DNA from 3 places in the Novosphingobium sp. 11B genome. Region 1 is predicted to be linked to each of the others. Evidence: riboswitches for the same ligand, from Rfam matches in the RefSeq annotation. Region 1 holds a riboswitch; each other region holds the start of a gene.

Region 1 (5,736 bases):
GAGCACGAAGACCGTGCCCAGACGCGGGGTGAAGACCGTCTGCTTGAAGGCGGAAGTCACGCCGTTGCGCAGGTTGAGGTTGTCGCTTTCGAAGCGTTCAAGCCGCCCGCCGACCAGCACTTTCAGCCAAGGCAGCAGCGATAGCTGATCTTGCGCATACCCGGCGAAGGTGCGCGTCTGCGTGCGGATGCTGGTGAAGCTGCCGTTGAGCGGCGGAATGGCCGATCCGTAGACCGGGGCGAAGATGTCGATCGTGAAGGGCGAGAGCGTCGGGCTCGAATTGCGGATCACCTCGGTATAGTGAAACGCCTCGAATTCGGCGCCCAGCAGCATTTCGTGCTCGATCGTGCCGGTGGCGAATTTGCCGGTCAGGTTGACCTGCGCATCGAGATCGCGCCATCGCAGCGTCCGTTCGCTGTAGGTGCGAACCAGGGTGCGGCCATCGGCCCGCACGCTGGATGCCTGGATGCCAGGGCCGCCCAGCTCGCCGTTGTAGTACTGCATCCCCGCGCGCAGCTGCCAATCGCGGCCCAGCTTGTAGTCGGCGACGATGTTGCCGAGCCCATTGCGTACGCGCCAGCGGCCGACCGACGGCTCCCCGAAGAACCGGGAGGAAGGGATAGCGATGTCCATCTGGGTACGGAAAGCTGGATTTCCGCGATCGAGCGGGGTCTTGACCTGCACGAACTCGCCGCCAAGCGTGAATGTCAGATCGGAGGACGCATCCCAGGCGACCACCGGGGCAACGACGATGCGGTCGGACTGGATATGGTCGCGGAAAGTGTCGCCGCCTTCCACCGCTGCGCCAAGGCGATAGCGCACGGTCTGGCCGCTATCGACAGGGCCGGTGGCGTCCACCGTGCCGCGCCATCCGCCGAAGCTGTCAATCCGCCCGCTGACCGTCTGCGCCGTCCGCTCGGCAGGCGCGCGCGAGACGATGTTGAAGGTGCCGCCCGGATCGCCGCGGCCATAGAGTAGCGCCGCCGGTCCACGCAGGACATCCACGCGCTCCACCGCGATCGAATCTGGGGCGGGTGGATAGCCACGGTTCATCGGGAAACCGTTGCGGAAATACTCTGAGGAGGTGAAGCCGCGCAGATTGTAGTCGGTCAGGCCGGTGCCGCCGAAGTTGTTGCCCCGCGTAATGCCGCCCGCATAAGCCAGCACGTCCTCGACGCGGTTGGCCTGAAGGTCGTCCACTACCTGCCGCGTCAATGCCGTCACCGATTGCGGCACTTCAAGGAGCGGCGTGTCGGTGCGGGTCGCACTGGTGGAGCGGGTGGCGTTGTAGGTGCCGCTCTTGCCCGTGACGACGATCGGATCGTCAGCGCTCTCGGACTCGGCGGCTTGTGCCAGCATGGGGACCGGGATCAGCGCAAATGCGCCAGCAAGCAGTCCGGCCTTGGTCGTCGGTTTCAAGTCATTCCCCCCGGGGCGTCGAGCAGCACCAGGCGGGAGGCGTCCGCGCGAACGGTCGGCACGCACGGCAGCCGGACACCCCAAAAGGCGGCCGACGCACGACACCGATGCGGCCCCCCGCCGCATTCTCGTCGCTCAGACGGAGAAAACTGACCGTGCCGAGACCATCCCCTGGGTCAGGCAAGAGCGACCAATGCTTCGGCAGGTCTCCTGGCTTGCGGGTCACAGCTTGATGCACGGCCTTCCCAGGCCTCGCAGGAGTTAGCGTCCGGCCCAGTGGCTGGCGGCGCGGGCCTTGCCCGTCCGCACATGTACATCGCGCTCGCCGCTCACAGTTGCAGGGACAGCCTCGGATTCGGGCGAGCCGAGAGTATCGGCCCATCCTCACCGCGTTCCCTTTTAAGCCTTTCTCAAGGCACCGACGCGATCAGCCCGGCTGCCGAAGCGGCCGAACACGACGGGCGTTATCCGGATTGATGTCAATTCGCAATAGCAGATCTATTGGTCAAGGCGTTCGAAGCCGACCCTTTGTGGACGTTCAGGGGCCAAATCCCCATGCTCAGGTGCAGACGGTCTGGTTCCGGCAGCTCGCAACCCTCCCCTGTCATGAAAAAGTCTAGATGTCCTTAGCCCCTACTCTTCAGCAGTCTTTCCTCCGCGCTGTGCTCCGCAGAAGGGCTTCGGTTGCTGGGATTGTCACAGGGCCTGTTCGTTAGACAACGCAAGACCGAGCTAAAAGCGAACGACGCACAAGACTGGCATGCGATCCATCTGGACAACAGCCGTTTTAGTACGATAGCAAGGCGTACAAACGGGGGTGTATCATTTCAATTCGTCGACTGCTGGTCGTGGCGATGCTGGCGGGCATCGCGACCAGCGCGGGCGCGCAGGTCCAGGGGGCCCTGACCGTGCCGGTTTCCGCGCCTGACCATCTCTCGGCCGCGCAAGTGTTCGCGCTGGCCGGGCGGGCGCGTGATCGCCGCGATTTCCCCACTGCCGAAGTCGCCTATCGCGCACTGACGCAGGATGTCGACCTCGAGGTGCGCACCGAGGCGCGCTTTCGCCTTGGCCTGATGCTGGCCGACGATCTCGGGCGCTACGGCGATGCCGCGCTCGAATTCCGCCGCATCCTCGACGACAAGCCGGGCGCCGCGCGTGTGCGCCTCGAACTGGCGCGAATGCAGGCGATGCTCGGCAACATGGGGGCGGCCCGCAAGGAACTGCGCGCGGCTCAAGCCGCCGGACTGCCTTCCGCAGTGGAGCAGCTGGTGCACTTCTACTCGCGCGCGCTCAACGCCCGAAAGCCGCTGGGCGGCTCCGTCGAGGTCGCGCTGGCGCCGGACAGCAACATCAACCGGGCCACGCGGTCCGACACCTTGGGCACCGTGATCGGCGACTTCTCGCTCGACGAGGATGCCCGCGCGAAGTCGGGCGTGGGACTTGCCCTTCAGGGCCAAGGCTACTTTCGCCTCGGCATCGAGCCCGGCGCCGATCTGCTGGTGCGCGCTTCCACGGGCGCGACGCTCTACCGCGAGAAAGACTTCAACGACGTCACCGTCGCGATCCAGGCCGGGCCGCAATATACCTGGGGCAGCAACCAGCTGACCGTCTCGGCGGGCCCGGCGCGGCGATGGTTCGGGGGGCATCTGTTCAGCACCACGATCGGCGGCGGCGTCAGCTGGCAGCGGCCGGTGGGCAAGCGCGGGCAAGTGCGGCTCGACGGCAACATCGCCCATGTCACCAACCGACGCAACGCGCTGCAGACGGCGGACGACTTCACGCTTTCGGCGAACTTCGACCGCGCCTTCAGTGCGCGCTTCGGCGGCGGCGTGCAGGCTTTCGGCTTCCGCGAGGCGGCGCGCGATCCGGGGTACTCGCTGGCGATGGGCGGAACCTCGGCCTACTTGTTTCGCGAAATGGGCCGCACGACGCTGGTGGGCACGCTGGCCTACAGCCACCTGGAATCGGACGCGCGCCTGTTCCTCTACCCGAACCGCCGGGTCGAGGACCGCTACAGCGCCAGCATCGCTGCTACCTTGCGGGCGCTGCACCTTGGCAGCTTCGCGCCGCTGGTGCGCCTCAAATGGGAGCGCAACCGCTCCTCCATCGAGATCTACGACTATCGCCGCGTCGTCGCCGAGTTCGGCGTCACTTCGGCATTCTAAAGGGGGAGGGCTCATGACTTCAATTCCAACCGCACGCAATTCGGCGATCGTTTCGCTGACCGCGCTGAGCCTCGCACTGGCGGCCTGCGGGGGCGGAGGCGGCAGTACCAACAGCACGCCCCCACCCCCACCCACGCCAAGCCCCGCGCCCGCGCCGACCCCGGCGCCGTCTCCAACGCCTACTCCGGTGCCAACTCCGACTCCCACGCCAACCCCGACCCCGCCCCCCACGCCTACTCCCGCGCCGGAGCCAACGCCCACCGCCGGAAATTCATCGCTTATCAATCCCAGCATCAGCGAAGTCTTCAGCACGGATGCCGGCACCGTCTCGGCTCTGTATCCCGGTGCGGGCACAAGCCCGGAGGCCAAGGGACGCACCACGTTGACGATCGCCTATGATGCGGCCAACGGCAGCTATACGATCACAGCGCCGCATGCATCGCAGACCTTTGGGATGGCGGACCGGGCAGCCGTCAGCGATGATGCCCGGATGGCTCGCTACGTGAAGACCCAAGGGACCATCACCGACAGCCTGGCCCTCACCAAAGCGGGCGAGAGCGGAATCCTCACCTATCGCTACGTCGGGGGCGGCATTCAGCGTCGCACTGACACGGCAGAAGGCATCCAGAACAATCGCCTGAACGTGTTCACTTATGGTGTGCGAACGGCAAACGGCGCCGTTCCTGGGACAGGAACCGGCAGCTTCGCATTCGACGTCATCGGCATCGAGGCGGGAGACCAAACCCTCATCAGGTTCGATGGCAGTGGTATCATGAACATCGACTTCGCATCGGCCACGCTAAAAGGGAGCGGCCTCAAGACATCGCGCATTCCGAGCCTGAACGGGTACTACGTGCCAAGCCAGTCGGCCTTCACCCTGGATGGTCGTTTAGGCGTCGGCGAAAACGTACTGACCGGTTCGATCAGCTTCAACGATGCCGCGGCTGTCCTTGAGGGGCGCTTCTACGGTCCCGCAGCCCAAGAGGTAGGCGCCACGTTCCATGGTGCCAATTCGCGCGACCAGATAATCTCCGGCGTGCTGCTCGGCAGATCGGGCAACGTTGCCTCCGAGTATGAAACGCTCGTTGATCTTGTCACTCCCGTGTCGCTACAGCTCCATTCGACGAGCATTGTCTTTACGTCCAATGTCGGCACCGGCGACTATGGCGATGTCGCGTTCGGCGGCGGCGGCCAGACCGAATTGTTGGCGGCTACCGATCCTCGTTCGTACAAATACTTTTATGACTTGAACGATGGCAACCGCGTGGCAGCGCAGTCGGATGCGCGCTTCACAACTTACGTGCCGACACCCGGGCAGACCTATCGTATCTACAACCCCGGCCGGGGCAACGACGAACTCGCGCTCACGTATACCGGCTTCGGTCTCAGGGATGTCCGCATCGCGGGCAGCCGGCCGATGAACGAGGCCTTCGTGTTCGGCCTCGAAACGGGCTTCCTGCAACTGCCTCGCAGCGGTCAGGCTAGCTATCAGGGCGTGGTCCATGGCAGCGCGCTCGGCAGCGGTGGAAATGCCGACCTGTTCGCCCTGCATGGCTCTGCCGCGTTCGAGTTCGACTTTGGCCGGAGCGCGTTCACCGGGTCGATGCAACCCACAGCCACCAACACGCGCACGCAGGTCGCGACCGACCTCGGCACTTTCACTTTCGTCAACAGCTGGATGCCTGGGGCTCCGGGCATGTCCAACGCCTTTGCCGCCGACATCGCCGGCGTGCCGGGTGCCAGCGGCCGTGTGACGGGCCGGTTCTACGGCCCTCAGGGTCAGGAAGTGGGGGCGAATTTCACGCTCATCACGCCCGGAGCAGGAACGGTCTTGACTGCAGCCGGAGCGCTGGTCGCCATGCAGCAGTAGACCCGGTTCAGGCAAAAGGCAGAGCTATCGTTCGATGTCCGTCTTGCAGCGTCATCATCAGGCCTATCGCTACCTAAAAAAATCGACAGCGAGGGACGGTTCCAGTTCATCGGGCCTGCCGCCGGGTATGGCGGCAACCCACTGCGCCCGGCGGAGCTTTTCCAGCGCGGGGCGGTCGAAAGGTATCGAGCCTGACGACGTCGTCTTGGGCAACGTCGGCGGGCCTTGTCGGGTCTTTCGGGCTGTCCGTGCCAGGCCTCTGTCTCGGCAAGCCCGGGCGAT
Region 2 (5,736 bases), on a different contig from region 1:
CCGCGCTCACCCGTCCGGTTTGGCAGACGGCACCGGGGGACAAGTGGAGCAGCACGCCTGATATTGCCAGCGCCGTCGAAGCCCTTTCCGGACCGCCGCGTCGGATTATGCTCGCCCTTGGCCGGATGCATGTGGAGGCTTTCGGCGCCCGGCCAGAGCACCACTATCTGCTGCGTTTCGTCGATACGCCAAGCCAGCCCCCTGCCCTGCCCCATCATACCCTCGTCGTCGATTGCGGGCCGTTTACCGTCGATAATGACACCCGCCTTCTGCGCGACCATGCGATCGACCTTGTGGTCTGCAAGAACGCGGGTGGCAGCGGCGCTGAGGCCAAGCTGGTTGCCGCACGCAATCTCGGCTTGTCGGTGCTGATGATCGAGCGGCCGAAGCTGCCCGCCCGCACCGAGTTCCTCCGCCCAGGAGAGGTGCTCGACTGGATCGGTCATACGCCATTGTCCGGAACCGAACGCGGCGTGTAGAGAATCGGCGGCCCCGGTCGTTCAATCAATCGCGTGCGGCTCGACCCGACGATCACCACGGTGCGCATGTCCGCCATATCCGCGCGGGCTTGCCCCAGTGGGACGATCCGCAGCGTTTCCTCCGGCGTAGACACTGCGTGGGCGAACAGGATGAGGCGTTCGTGGCCGCAGGCGTCGCGCAGCACTTCCAGAACTCTTGCGAAGCCCTCCGGCCTTGCCCGCGATCGCGGATTGTAGAACGCCATGGCAAAGTCCGCTTCCGCCGCTAATCTCAGGCGTCGCTCGATCACGCCCCACGGCTTGAGGTTGTCGGAGAGGTTGATCGCGCAGAAATCATGCCCCAGCGGCGCACCGGCCCGCGCGGCAGCGGCGAGCATGGCGGTAATCCCCGGCAGCACACGGATGTCGAGGTCAAGCCACAATTGCGGCCCCGCTTCCAGTGCCTCGAACAGCGCAGAGGCCATGGCGAAAACCCCCGGATCGCCGGAGGACACAACGACAACCCTGCGCCCCCGCACTGCAAGATCGAGCGCAAACGCTGCCCGGTCCAGTTCCACGCGGTTGTCGGAAGGATGCAGCGTCAACCCCGGACGCGGGGCCACTCGCGCAACATAGGGAATGTAGCCGACCACGTCAGTCGCATCGGCCAGAACTGCGGTCACTTCGGGCGTCACCAAAGCCTCGTTGCCCGGCCCTAGCCCGACGACGGCAACCCATCCTTGCTCGACAGCCCTTGTCATGGACGCCGCCCCTGTCCGTGGATCAGCAGGATCGAGAAATAAGGCGCGACCTCTTGCGCATCGACCAGTCGCGTTACGCTCTGCCCCGGCATTGCGGCGTGTTCGACGAGCCATGCGGCCTGCTCGCGCCCGGCTGCGGCTACTGCACGGCGCAGCTTGGGCAAATTGCGGCCGATCTTCATGACGACAAGGGCATCGGTATCACGGATGCGCCGCACCAGTTCCTCTTCGGGCAGCGTCGCCATCGCCACCGTCAGCACATCATCGCCCCAGGTGATCGGCACGCCCGTGGCGTTCCATGCGCCCGCCATGCCGGTGATTCCGGGAACTACCTCCACCGGAATCTGGCCCGACAGGCGGCTGTGAAGGTGCATGAACGATCCGTAGAAGAACGGATCGCCTTCGCACAGCACCACTACGTCTTCACCGCTGCGGGTCGCCGCCAGCAGCCGGTCGGTGCATTCGGCATAGAAGTCCGAAAGGCAGGCGTTGTAGCGCGGATCGGCCAGTGGGATCTCGGTGGTGACCGGGTATTCCATGGCGATCTCGACCGCGTCGGCGCGCAGCAGACCCTGCGCAATGCGGCGAGCGTGGCCGGAGCGGCCCTTCTTGCGGAAATAGGCGATCTGCCGGGTGCCGCGCACCAATCGATCCGCGCGCACGCTCATGAGGTCTTCCGCGCCGGGACCAAGGCCGACGCCGTGAACCGTCCCGTACTTCTCTGACCCGCTCATTCGGCGCGGCTCGCAAGGGCGTTGACTGCGGCGACGGTGATAGCGCTGCCACCAAGGCGACCTGCGACGATGCAGCAGGGAACAGGTGCCTCCGCCCACAAGGCGTCCTTGGATTCGGCAGCTCCCACAAAGCCCACCGGACAGCCGATGATCGCCGCCGGGCGTGGGCAAGCTGGGTCCTGCAGCATGTTGAGCAAGTGAAACAATGCCGTAGGCGCATTGCCGATGGCCACCACTGCGCCTGCCAGATGCGGCCGCCACAATTCCAGCGCGGCGGCAGAGCGCGTATTGCCCATGACGCGCGCCATTTCCGGCACTTCGGGGTTCGCCAGTGTGCAGATCACCCGGTTGTCGGCAGGCAGACGCGCTCTGGTCACGCCTTCGGACACCATGCGCGCATCGCACAAGATCGGCGCGCCTGCGACCAGCGCCTTGCGCGCAGCCAAGGCGAAACCGTCCGAAAAACGGATATACGCCTCGAGCCCCGCCATGCCTGCCGCATGAATCATCCGTACCGCGACAGGCTCTTCCTCGGCATCGAAGCGCGCGAGATCGGCCTCGGCACGGATGATGGCGAAGGACTGGCGATAGATCGCGGCGCCGTCCTTCTCGTAGACATGCGGCATCAGGAAGCTCCAAGGCGGGCGAGAATTTCGGCGCTGTCCAGCCCTCGGTACAGCGGTTCGGCATCGGCACGGGCACCGAAAGCAAGATCGTAGCGCCCGCTGCGGCCCGTCACCGTCACATCGGCAGGCAGCGGACTGGCGCAGCCCTTCGCGCAGCCGGAGACATGCAGACGCCCCCGCACGACCGGCGCGAGCTGGCGCGCCAGATCGCGCGTCTCCACGCTGGCTTGTGGGCATGTGGGCGCTCCGGGGCAGGCATCGACGCGCAGCAACGGGTCGGCAGGGTCAGTCGAAAGGCCGGGAACGTCGAGCAAGGATGCACCTTCGACAAGGAGCACTCGCCAAGGCGTCAGGCGCAGCCCGGTAACGCCTAAGCGCTGCATCAGGGCCAGCAAAGTCCGGGCTTCAATGCGACCGAATGGCAGGCCATAAGCAACGTGTCCGCGGCCCTCACCCGGTGCGAGCGACGCGGGAGAAGAGGCTGGCCGCGTATCGCCCATGGCCCAAACAGGCAAAGGAGCGCCGTGCTGGACCATCCGCTTGGCCTGAACGCCTCCGCTGTCGACGAACCATCGGGCGAGCGCCAGCAGGGCATCGACCTCTCTCCCAATAGTGAGGCGCACACCTTCGGCACGTCCATCAGCACGCAGTACCAAGGTGCCATCGCAGCCGCGCTCTACACGAAAATCGCCCGCTTCGCAGGCCACCGCCGAAACTTCTCCGGCGTCGATGACGAAACCGACTTTGCCGGGCAACTGTGGGAACTCCGTCAGCCGGTCACGCAGTTCATTCGCAATTCGCACGGTGTCGTCGCCCGCCTGCCATTCCGGAGCGACGAGGATGTTCCGGCGGCCCTCCCGCTCACCATCGCGATCGACAAGGCTCAATGTACACAGGCACTCCAGCAGAGCGGGCCACTGCGCCTCGCTCACACCGCGGATCTGCAGGTTGGCGCGTCGTGTCAGGTCTATCAGGCCGCTGCCATGCGTCAGCGCCGCCTCGCACAAGGCCACCGCTTGCGTAGCGCTCATCCGGCCAAGGTGCGGCTTGACCCGCATCAGCAGCCCATCGCCCGCCGCCATCGGATGCCAGGCATCGGGGCACCAACCCCTTATCACTCCCTCTCCCTGCGCCCTCACAGCCATCCCACCTCGTGCACCGGACCGAAACGAGGATAGGGCTTGCCGACGACAGCCGACCGACGCGGGCCGACGGGCGGGCGCAACAGGCACCCGGCGACACGCGCACGTGCAGCCCCAGCCGCACAGCTTCGTCGCCCAGACGGAAGAACAACCGTGCCGTGACCATCCCCTGGACCAAGGCAAGAGCGACCAGTGCGCCGGCAGGTCTCCTGGCTCGCGGGTCACGGCTTGATGCACGCCTTCCCGGACTTTGCAGCCCAGTGGCTGCCCTTTCGAAAGGGCCAGTGCATCGCGCTACCCGCTTACAGTTGCAGGGACAGCCGCGGATTTGGGGGCAAGCCCCCGCACCGCATTCCCGATTAAGCCCCGTCAGGGGCACCGGCGCGATCATGTTTTACAGTTGGAAACCAATTGCAAAGCCGCCCTTACAGTGATCCAGCGCATGCACAAGGTGCAATAGCTTTTCATCGCTACGTATGAACCGACCCTTTCCGGCCGCTCAGCGGCCAATTTTTCGCTACTAGGTTCGGAAAGTCCGGTTTCTTATCATGGCGCCCATGGCTCGCCGTAGATGGGGCCAAGTCGCGGGCAGCAAAGTGCATCAGCAATCTGCTTCCCCTTATCGGCGCTGGATATCTCAGTGATTGGAAATATGCTCTCCCAAATGACGTCCAGCGATGTAACCGAAGGTCATGCTTGACCCTAATGTGCCGCCCGCTCCGCCGTAGACGTCGCCCAGCACCGCCGCCATCGCGTTGCCCGTAGCGTAAAGACCGGGGATCGGGTTGCCGCTCCAGCCGATAACCTGAGCTTCAGCGTTGGTCTTGCGACCGCCTGCAGTGCCCAGCCCGCCAGCTTCCATCTTGACCGCGAAGTACGGCCCCTGATCGATCTTGCCCAAAGTGCGGAACGGCGCTTCGAATGCGGTATCGCCCCACATATAAAAGTTACTTCAGCTTGAACTCGAGTTTGCGAAGCGTCCCCGAGAACCGGCTGCTCGCGATCGTGTAGTCGCAGTTTACCGGGGTGATGGTGTCCATGCCGACGTCGAACCCCTCGGTATGAGACATCCAGCCCCGGATCGTACGCCCGATCCGCCCGCTGCCGACCGGCTTACCATCGATGCTGATCGTCAGCGTGCCGCCCGAGCCCAGCTCCTGCTTGTCCGCTTGGAAAGCCGCAGTCAGGCTATGGTGACCTGCCGCAACCGGCTGCGCCGCGCGGATGGTGAACTGGTCCGTCCCCACCGCATTGTAGTGGAACACCGGCACCCCGTCCTTCAGGTAGAAGGCATAGCCGCCGAAGCGCCCGCCCTGCGTCACCAGCACGCCTTGCGCTCCTGCGGGCAGATCCACGTCGGCGTCGATCGTGAAGGATTTGCCGATGGTGTGCGGCGCGGCGTCCTCGTTCAGATGGCTGAGCGGGGCGAGATAGGTGAACTCGGTGCGGTTGCCGCCAAGCGTCGGACGGCCCTCTGCACCCTGGCTGTAGTCGTGGATCGGCAGGATGTTGTTCGCCGCCGCCTCCTTCCAGAACAGATCCTGCAGTTCCTTGAGCTTCGCCGGGTTCTTCGCTGCAAGGTCGTTGGCGGTGGTGAAGTCCTTGTCGAGATTGAACAGGGTCCACTTGCGGTTCTCCGGGCCGACGCCAAGCTTGCGGTCCTCGCCCACGCCCACTTCCCACGCCATGCGCTTGGGCAAGGTGCCCGCCATCCAGCCATCGTGGTAGATGCCGAAGTTCTCCATCATCTCGTAGACTTGCGTGCGCCGCGCGGAAGGGGCCTTGGGCGCCGCGAAGCTGTAGGCAAGGCTGATGCCGTCGATCGGCTGCTGCTTCACGCCCTGCACGGTTTCGGGCGCCTTGACGCCTGCCGCCTCAAGGATCATCGGCGCGACGTCGCTGACATGGGCGTACTGGCTGCGGAAGGTGCCGCCGTCGCGGATGCGTGCGGGCCATGACACGACCATGCCGTTGCGCGTGCCGCCCGCCTGCGAAGCGATCTGCTTCCACCACGG
Region 3 (5,103 bases), on a different contig from region 1:
CGCGGGTCCATCCCGGCGGCGAGGTAGTATTCGTCCACCAGCGCCTCGAGGTGCTTGAGCGGCCCGTAGCTTTCCGCGCGCGTCAGCGGCGGCGTCAGGTGATCGATGATGACTGCACCGATGCGGCGCTTGGCCTGCGTGCCCTCGCCGGGGTCGTTGACGATGAAGGGGTAGAGCTGCGGCAGCGGCCCGGCGCAGATCTCGGGGAAGCATGTCGCAGAGAGCGAGATCGCCTTGCCGGGCAGCCATTCGAGATTGCCGTGCTTGCCCACATGCACCAGCGCTTGCGCGCCGAACCGCCGCCCCAGCCAGACGTGGAAGGCGAGGTAGGCGTGCGGCGGCGGCAGCGCCGGGTCGTGGTAGGTTTCCTTGGCGTCGATGTTGTACCCCCGCGCCGGTTGCACGGCGACGCAGACATTGCCGAAGCGGTGGACTGCCAGCCGGAACGCGCCGTCCTTCACGAAGGGATCGGCAGAGGGCGCACCCCAGCGCTCCAGCATCTTCTTGCGTGCGCTTTCGGGCACTCCGGCGAAGGCGGCTTCGTAGTCGGCCAGCGGCAGCGAAATCTCGCCGGGTCGATCCAGTGATGTGAGGTCGTTGGTCACCCCGCCGGTCATCAGCCGCATCAGCGCCTGCCCGTCCTCGGGCGCGCCGCCGGTATCGTATCCGGCGGCACGAAGGCTGGAGAGGATCGAGGCCGCGCTGGCGGGCGTGTCGAGGCCGACGCCATTGCCGATCCGCCCGTCGCGGTTGGGATAGTTGGCGAGCACCAGCGCCACCTTGCGCTGCGCGGGCACGGTACGGCGCAGGCTCGCCCAGTTGGCGGCGAGGTCTGCTACGAAGGCCACGCGATCGGGCGCGACGCGGGGGACGACGATGCCGCACTTCGTCACTTCGTCGAAGCGTTCGGCGGCCTTGAAGGCGACGGCGCGGGTGAACAGGCGGCCGTCGAGTTCGGGAAGCGCCACGTTCATCGCCAGATCGCGCGGGCCGAGGCCGCGTGCGGCGGCCTGCCAGTCCGCTTCCTCGACACCCGCGAAAGCGACCTGCAGGATCGGGCAGTCGGCGCGTTCGAGAACCCCGCCGACGCGCGGCTCGCCCGAGGACGAGGAGGCGAAGCTGGTGGCATTGACGATCACGTCGGGCGCGATCTCGGCCATCAGGCCGCCGAGCCAGTCGATGGCGAAAGGCTCTCGCAGCGCGCGGACATGGACGGCGGCGACGTTGAACCCGCGCATTTGCAATGCGGCGACCATCGCGTCCACGGCGTCGAGCGTGCCCGCGATCATCAGCGCGCGGTAGAATACCAGCAGCACGACAGGGGCGTCGGGGCGCCATGATGCGCGCAAGTCGGCCAAGCTCGGCCGATCCACGCCTTGCAGGTAGAGCCCGGCGTCGGCCACCGGCACCGGATCGTCCGGCTGGCCGCAGTCCGCGCCGATCAGCCTTGCGGCGGTGCGCAGGAACGACAGGGCATTGGCGCTGCCGCCCTGCCGCAGGTAGTCGCGGAGGTGCTCGACCGTCTCGGCGGGGAGGGTGGAGGCGACCGTCAGCGTCGGATCATCCTCACGCCCGTCGGCGATGGCGGCGAAGGCGATGCCCTTCTCGCGGGCGATCAGCGCGATTTCGTCGATGCCGTAGGGCCAGTAGCTCTTGCCGCCGAGCAGCACCACGCAGACGAATTTTGCGTGGGCGATCACCTTCTCGACGTAAAGGTCGACCGAATACGGGTGCCGCAACTGCAGCAGGTTGGCGAGGCGGACGCTCGGCGCGCCCTCCGGCAGCCCTGCCGCCGCTTTGGCGAAGCAGGCGAGTTCGCTGTCCGCCACCGTCAGGATGACGACGTCGCCCGGCGGCTGGTCGAGGTCGATCGCCTCCTCGCCGTTGGAGATCGTGCCCGGGGTGGCGGAAAGCAGGTGCATCAGGCGGCGCTCGCCGGGCTGACGGCAGTGCGAACCGCCCTGGATTGCTTCACCCGCTGCGCGGGTTCGCAATGACGGAGGAGGGGGGGAAGCCGCAGATCTTCGTTCAACGCCGGTTCGCCTCCCCACCGCTCGTCATTGCGAGCGCAGCGAAGCAATCCAGGGCGGTTTGCGCGGCTCTGGATTGCCGCGCTACGCTCGCAATGACGAAGGTTGGGGTACATGGTTGTGCTTACGCCGGGACCGAACCTAGCACACCCGCCAGCGCGGCTTCGATGGCCGCGCGGTCCAGCCCCTTCTGGCCGATAACCACCAGCTGCGTGCGGCGCGGTTCTTCGAGCTTCCACGCGCGGTCGAAGAAGTGCTGGATGCGCGGGCCGACGCCCTGCAGGACGAGGCGGCTGGGCTTGCCCGCCAGCGCGACCATGCCCTTCACGCGCAGCACGTCGTGCGCGGCGATCTGTTCCTTCAGGCCTACCAGCAGCGCGTCGAGATCGGCCACTTCGCCGCCGTTCAGGATGAAGGTGTCGAAGTCGTCATGGTCGTGATCGTCGGCCAGGCCGTCGATGTGCGACTTGCGGCTGTCGAGGTCGTCCTCGGCCGCCGCGACGATGCCGAGCAGCGCGGCGATATCCACCGCGCCGTGGTCCGCGCGCACGATCTTGACGCCGGGGCGCGTCTCGGCGGCGACGGTCTTCTCGACTTCGGCCAGCACGTCCGCATCAACGAGGTCGGTCTTGTTGAGCACCACCATGTCGGCGCAGCCCAGCTGTTCCTCGAACAGTTCCTCGAGCGGGCTGTCGTGGTCGAGGTTGGGATCGGCGGCGCGGGCGGCGGCGAGGGCTTCCTCGTCCGTGGCGAAGCGACCGGCGGCGACGGCATCGGCGTCGATCAGGGCGATCACGCCGTCCACCGTCGCGCGGGTGCGGATGTCAGGCCACTGGAAGGCCTTGACCAGTGGCTTGGGCAGCGCGAGGCCGGAGGTTTCGATGATGATGTGGTCGGGCGGCGTCTCGCGATCCAGCAGCTTCTGCATCGTCGGCAGGAAGTCGTCGGCCACGGTGCAGCAGATGCAGCCGTTGGCGAGTTCGAGGATGTCGTCCTCGGGGCAGGCTTCGTCGTTGCAGCCCTTGACCAGTTCGCTGTCGACGCCGACGTCGCCGAACTCGTTGATGACGAGGGCGAGGCGGCGGCCCTTTGCGTTCTGCAGAAGGTGGCGGATCAGCGTGGTCTTGCCGGCGCCGAGGAAGCCGGTGATGACGGTGGTGGGTACTTTGCTCAAGGCTCTCAACTCCCGCGCCGGCGACTTCTCGCGGCGGGGCGTACCGGCGCTTTCGCGCCGGCGCGGGGCAGGGGCGACGGACAGGCGCGAAGACGCCCGGCGACCTGCTCCGCCGCGGCCCCGGGCCGCATGCGTGTCGTCGCTCAGACGGTGAACCGTGCCGCGGCCATCCCCTGGACCAAGGCAAGAGCGACCAGACGCCGGCAGGTCTCCTGGCTCGCGGGTCACAGCTTGATGCACGGCCTTCCCGAAGCCTCGCATGTCGCAGCGTCCGGCCTCAGTGGCTGCCCGTCCCGCTGGGGACAGGCGATGTGCATCGCGCTCGCCGCTTACAGTTGCAGGGACAGCTGCGGATTCGAACGGCGAACCGTTCCCACCGCCTTCCCTTTTAAGCCCCTTGCGGGGCACCGGCGCGATCTTGTTCCCGGCGGATACCGGGAGGCAGGGGTGGGCGCAAGTGTTGGTTTCAGCGTGCCGGAAGGATGCGGGCGCGGCATTCTCCGAAACCGATGGAAACGAAGCCGTCAGCGGCGGCGGTGGCGGTGATGGAGATTTCGTCGCCGTCCTCCAGGAACGTGCGGGTCTCGCCACTGGCCAAGGTGAGGGGCGACTTGTCGCCCTGCGACAATTCCATGAGGCTGCCGAAACCCTCTCGCTCGGGAGCGGAAATCGTGCCGGTGCCGAGCAGGTCGCCGGGCGTCAGGTTGCAGCCGTTGGATGCATGGTGCGCGACCATCTGGTTCACCGTCCAGTACATGTTGGTCGCCGGGCCGTGGCTGAGGCGATGGGGCGGAAGCCCGGCCTTGCGCATGGCCTGCGTGGTCAGGTGGACCTGCAGCATGACGCCCAGCGCGCCGTGGGCCTGATCATCCGCGTCAGACAGATAGGGCAGGGGCTGCGGGTCGCCTTCCGGTCGGGGCGGCTGGGCCGCGCGGAAGGGCGCGAGGGCTTCGGGCGTGACGACCCATGGCGAAATCGTCGAGTGGAAGTTCTTCGACAGGAACGGGCCGAGCGGCTGGTATTCCCACCCCTGCACATCGCGCGCGGACCAGTCGTTGAGCAGGCAAAAACCGGCGATATGCTGCGCAGCATCGGTGATCGGAACAGGCTCGCCGAGGTCGTTGCCGCGGCCGATCCAGACGCCCATTTCCAGTTCGTAGTCGAGCCTTGCAGTCGGCGCGAAGATCGGCGCATCGGCCTCGGGCGGTTTGCGCTGGCCGGTGGGGCGCACGACCGGAACACCCGAGGGACGGATCGAGGACGCGCGGCCGTGATAGCCGATCGGCACGTGCTTGTAGTTGGGCAGCAGCGGGTTGTCCGGGCGGAACTGGCGGCCGATGTTGTTGGCGTGATGGATACCGACATAGAAGTCGGTGTAGTCGCCGATGCGCGTCGGCAGGTGCAGCATGCAGGCTTCGACCGGGTGCAGCATGGGCTCGATGACCGGCCGCCTGGCTTCGTCGCAGAGCAGGTCGGAGAGGGCATGGCGCAGGGCGCGGCGGTCTTGCGCGGGAATGGCCAGCAGGCGGGCCATGTCCGCATTGCTGCAGATTTCGGCGAGGTTTGCGGGGACGAGGCCTGCTGCGGCCAGTGCCCGGATGTCCAGGACCTGGTTGCCGATTGCCACGCCGATCCGCGTCGGTGTCTCTTCTGAGGTTGAGAACACACCGAAGGGCAGGTTCTGGACCGGGAAGTCGCGGTGGCCGTCGGCGCTGTCGACCCAGCTTTTGCGAGCGGGGTCATGGGTTTCGTCGATGGTCCACCAGTTCACAGGTCGCTCTCCATATTCTCTCGTTGTCCCGGACTTGATCCGGGACCGCTGGCCTTGAACAGTCCACCTTTCGATGAGCGCAGACCAGCAAGGTCGCATCTAAAGACCGCCAGCGGTCCCGGATCAAG

What was found. Region 1 has a riboswitch for cobalamin ahead of ACYPYD_RS02455 (TonB-dependent siderophore receptor). Riboswitches for the same ligand answer to the same signal wherever they lie in the genome.
Region 2: another riboswitch for cobalamin. It lies ahead of ACYPYD_RS04455 (cobalamin biosynthesis protein CobG); the one in region 1 lies ahead of ACYPYD_RS02455 (TonB-dependent siderophore receptor).
Region 3: another riboswitch for cobalamin. It lies ahead of cobW (cobalamin biosynthesis protein CobW); the one in region 1 lies ahead of ACYPYD_RS02455 (TonB-dependent siderophore receptor).

The regions. Positions count from the first base shown of each region.
Region 1 covers NZ_BAAILP010000032.1:26,165-31,900, reverse strand. The annotation lists gene ACYPYD_RS02455 (TonB-dependent siderophore receptor) at 1-1,359, opposite strand, end outside; cobalamin riboswitch at 1,603-1,857, opposite strand; gene ACYPYD_RS02450 (surface lipoprotein assembly modifier) at 2,274-3,584, shown strand; gene ACYPYD_RS02445 (HupA family protein) at 3,967-5,454, shown strand.
Region 2 covers NZ_BAAILP010000055.1:682-6,417, reverse strand. The annotation lists gene ACYPYD_RS04475 (cobalt-precorrin-6A reductase) at 1-479, shown strand, start outside; gene cobJ (precorrin-3B C(17)-methyltransferase) at 443-1,219, opposite strand; gene cobI (precorrin-2 C(20)-methyltransferase) at 1,216-1,953, opposite strand; gene ACYPYD_RS04460 (precorrin-8X methylmutase) at 1,950-2,579, opposite strand; gene ACYPYD_RS04455 (cobalamin biosynthesis protein CobG) at 2,579-3,661, opposite strand; cobalamin riboswitch at 3,904-4,119, opposite strand; gene ACYPYD_RS04450 (FAD-binding protein) at 4,359-4,622, opposite strand; partial or broken gene ACYPYD_RS04445 (sulfatase-like hydrolase/transferase) at 4,669-5,736, opposite strand, start outside.
Region 3 covers NZ_BAAILP010000056.1:421-5,523, forward strand. The annotation lists partial or broken gene cobN (cobaltochelatase subunit CobN) at 1-1,922, opposite strand, end outside; gene cobW (cobalamin biosynthesis protein CobW) at 2,155-3,204, opposite strand; cobalamin riboswitch at 3,390-3,631, opposite strand; gene fahA (fumarylacetoacetase) at 3,671-4,975, opposite strand.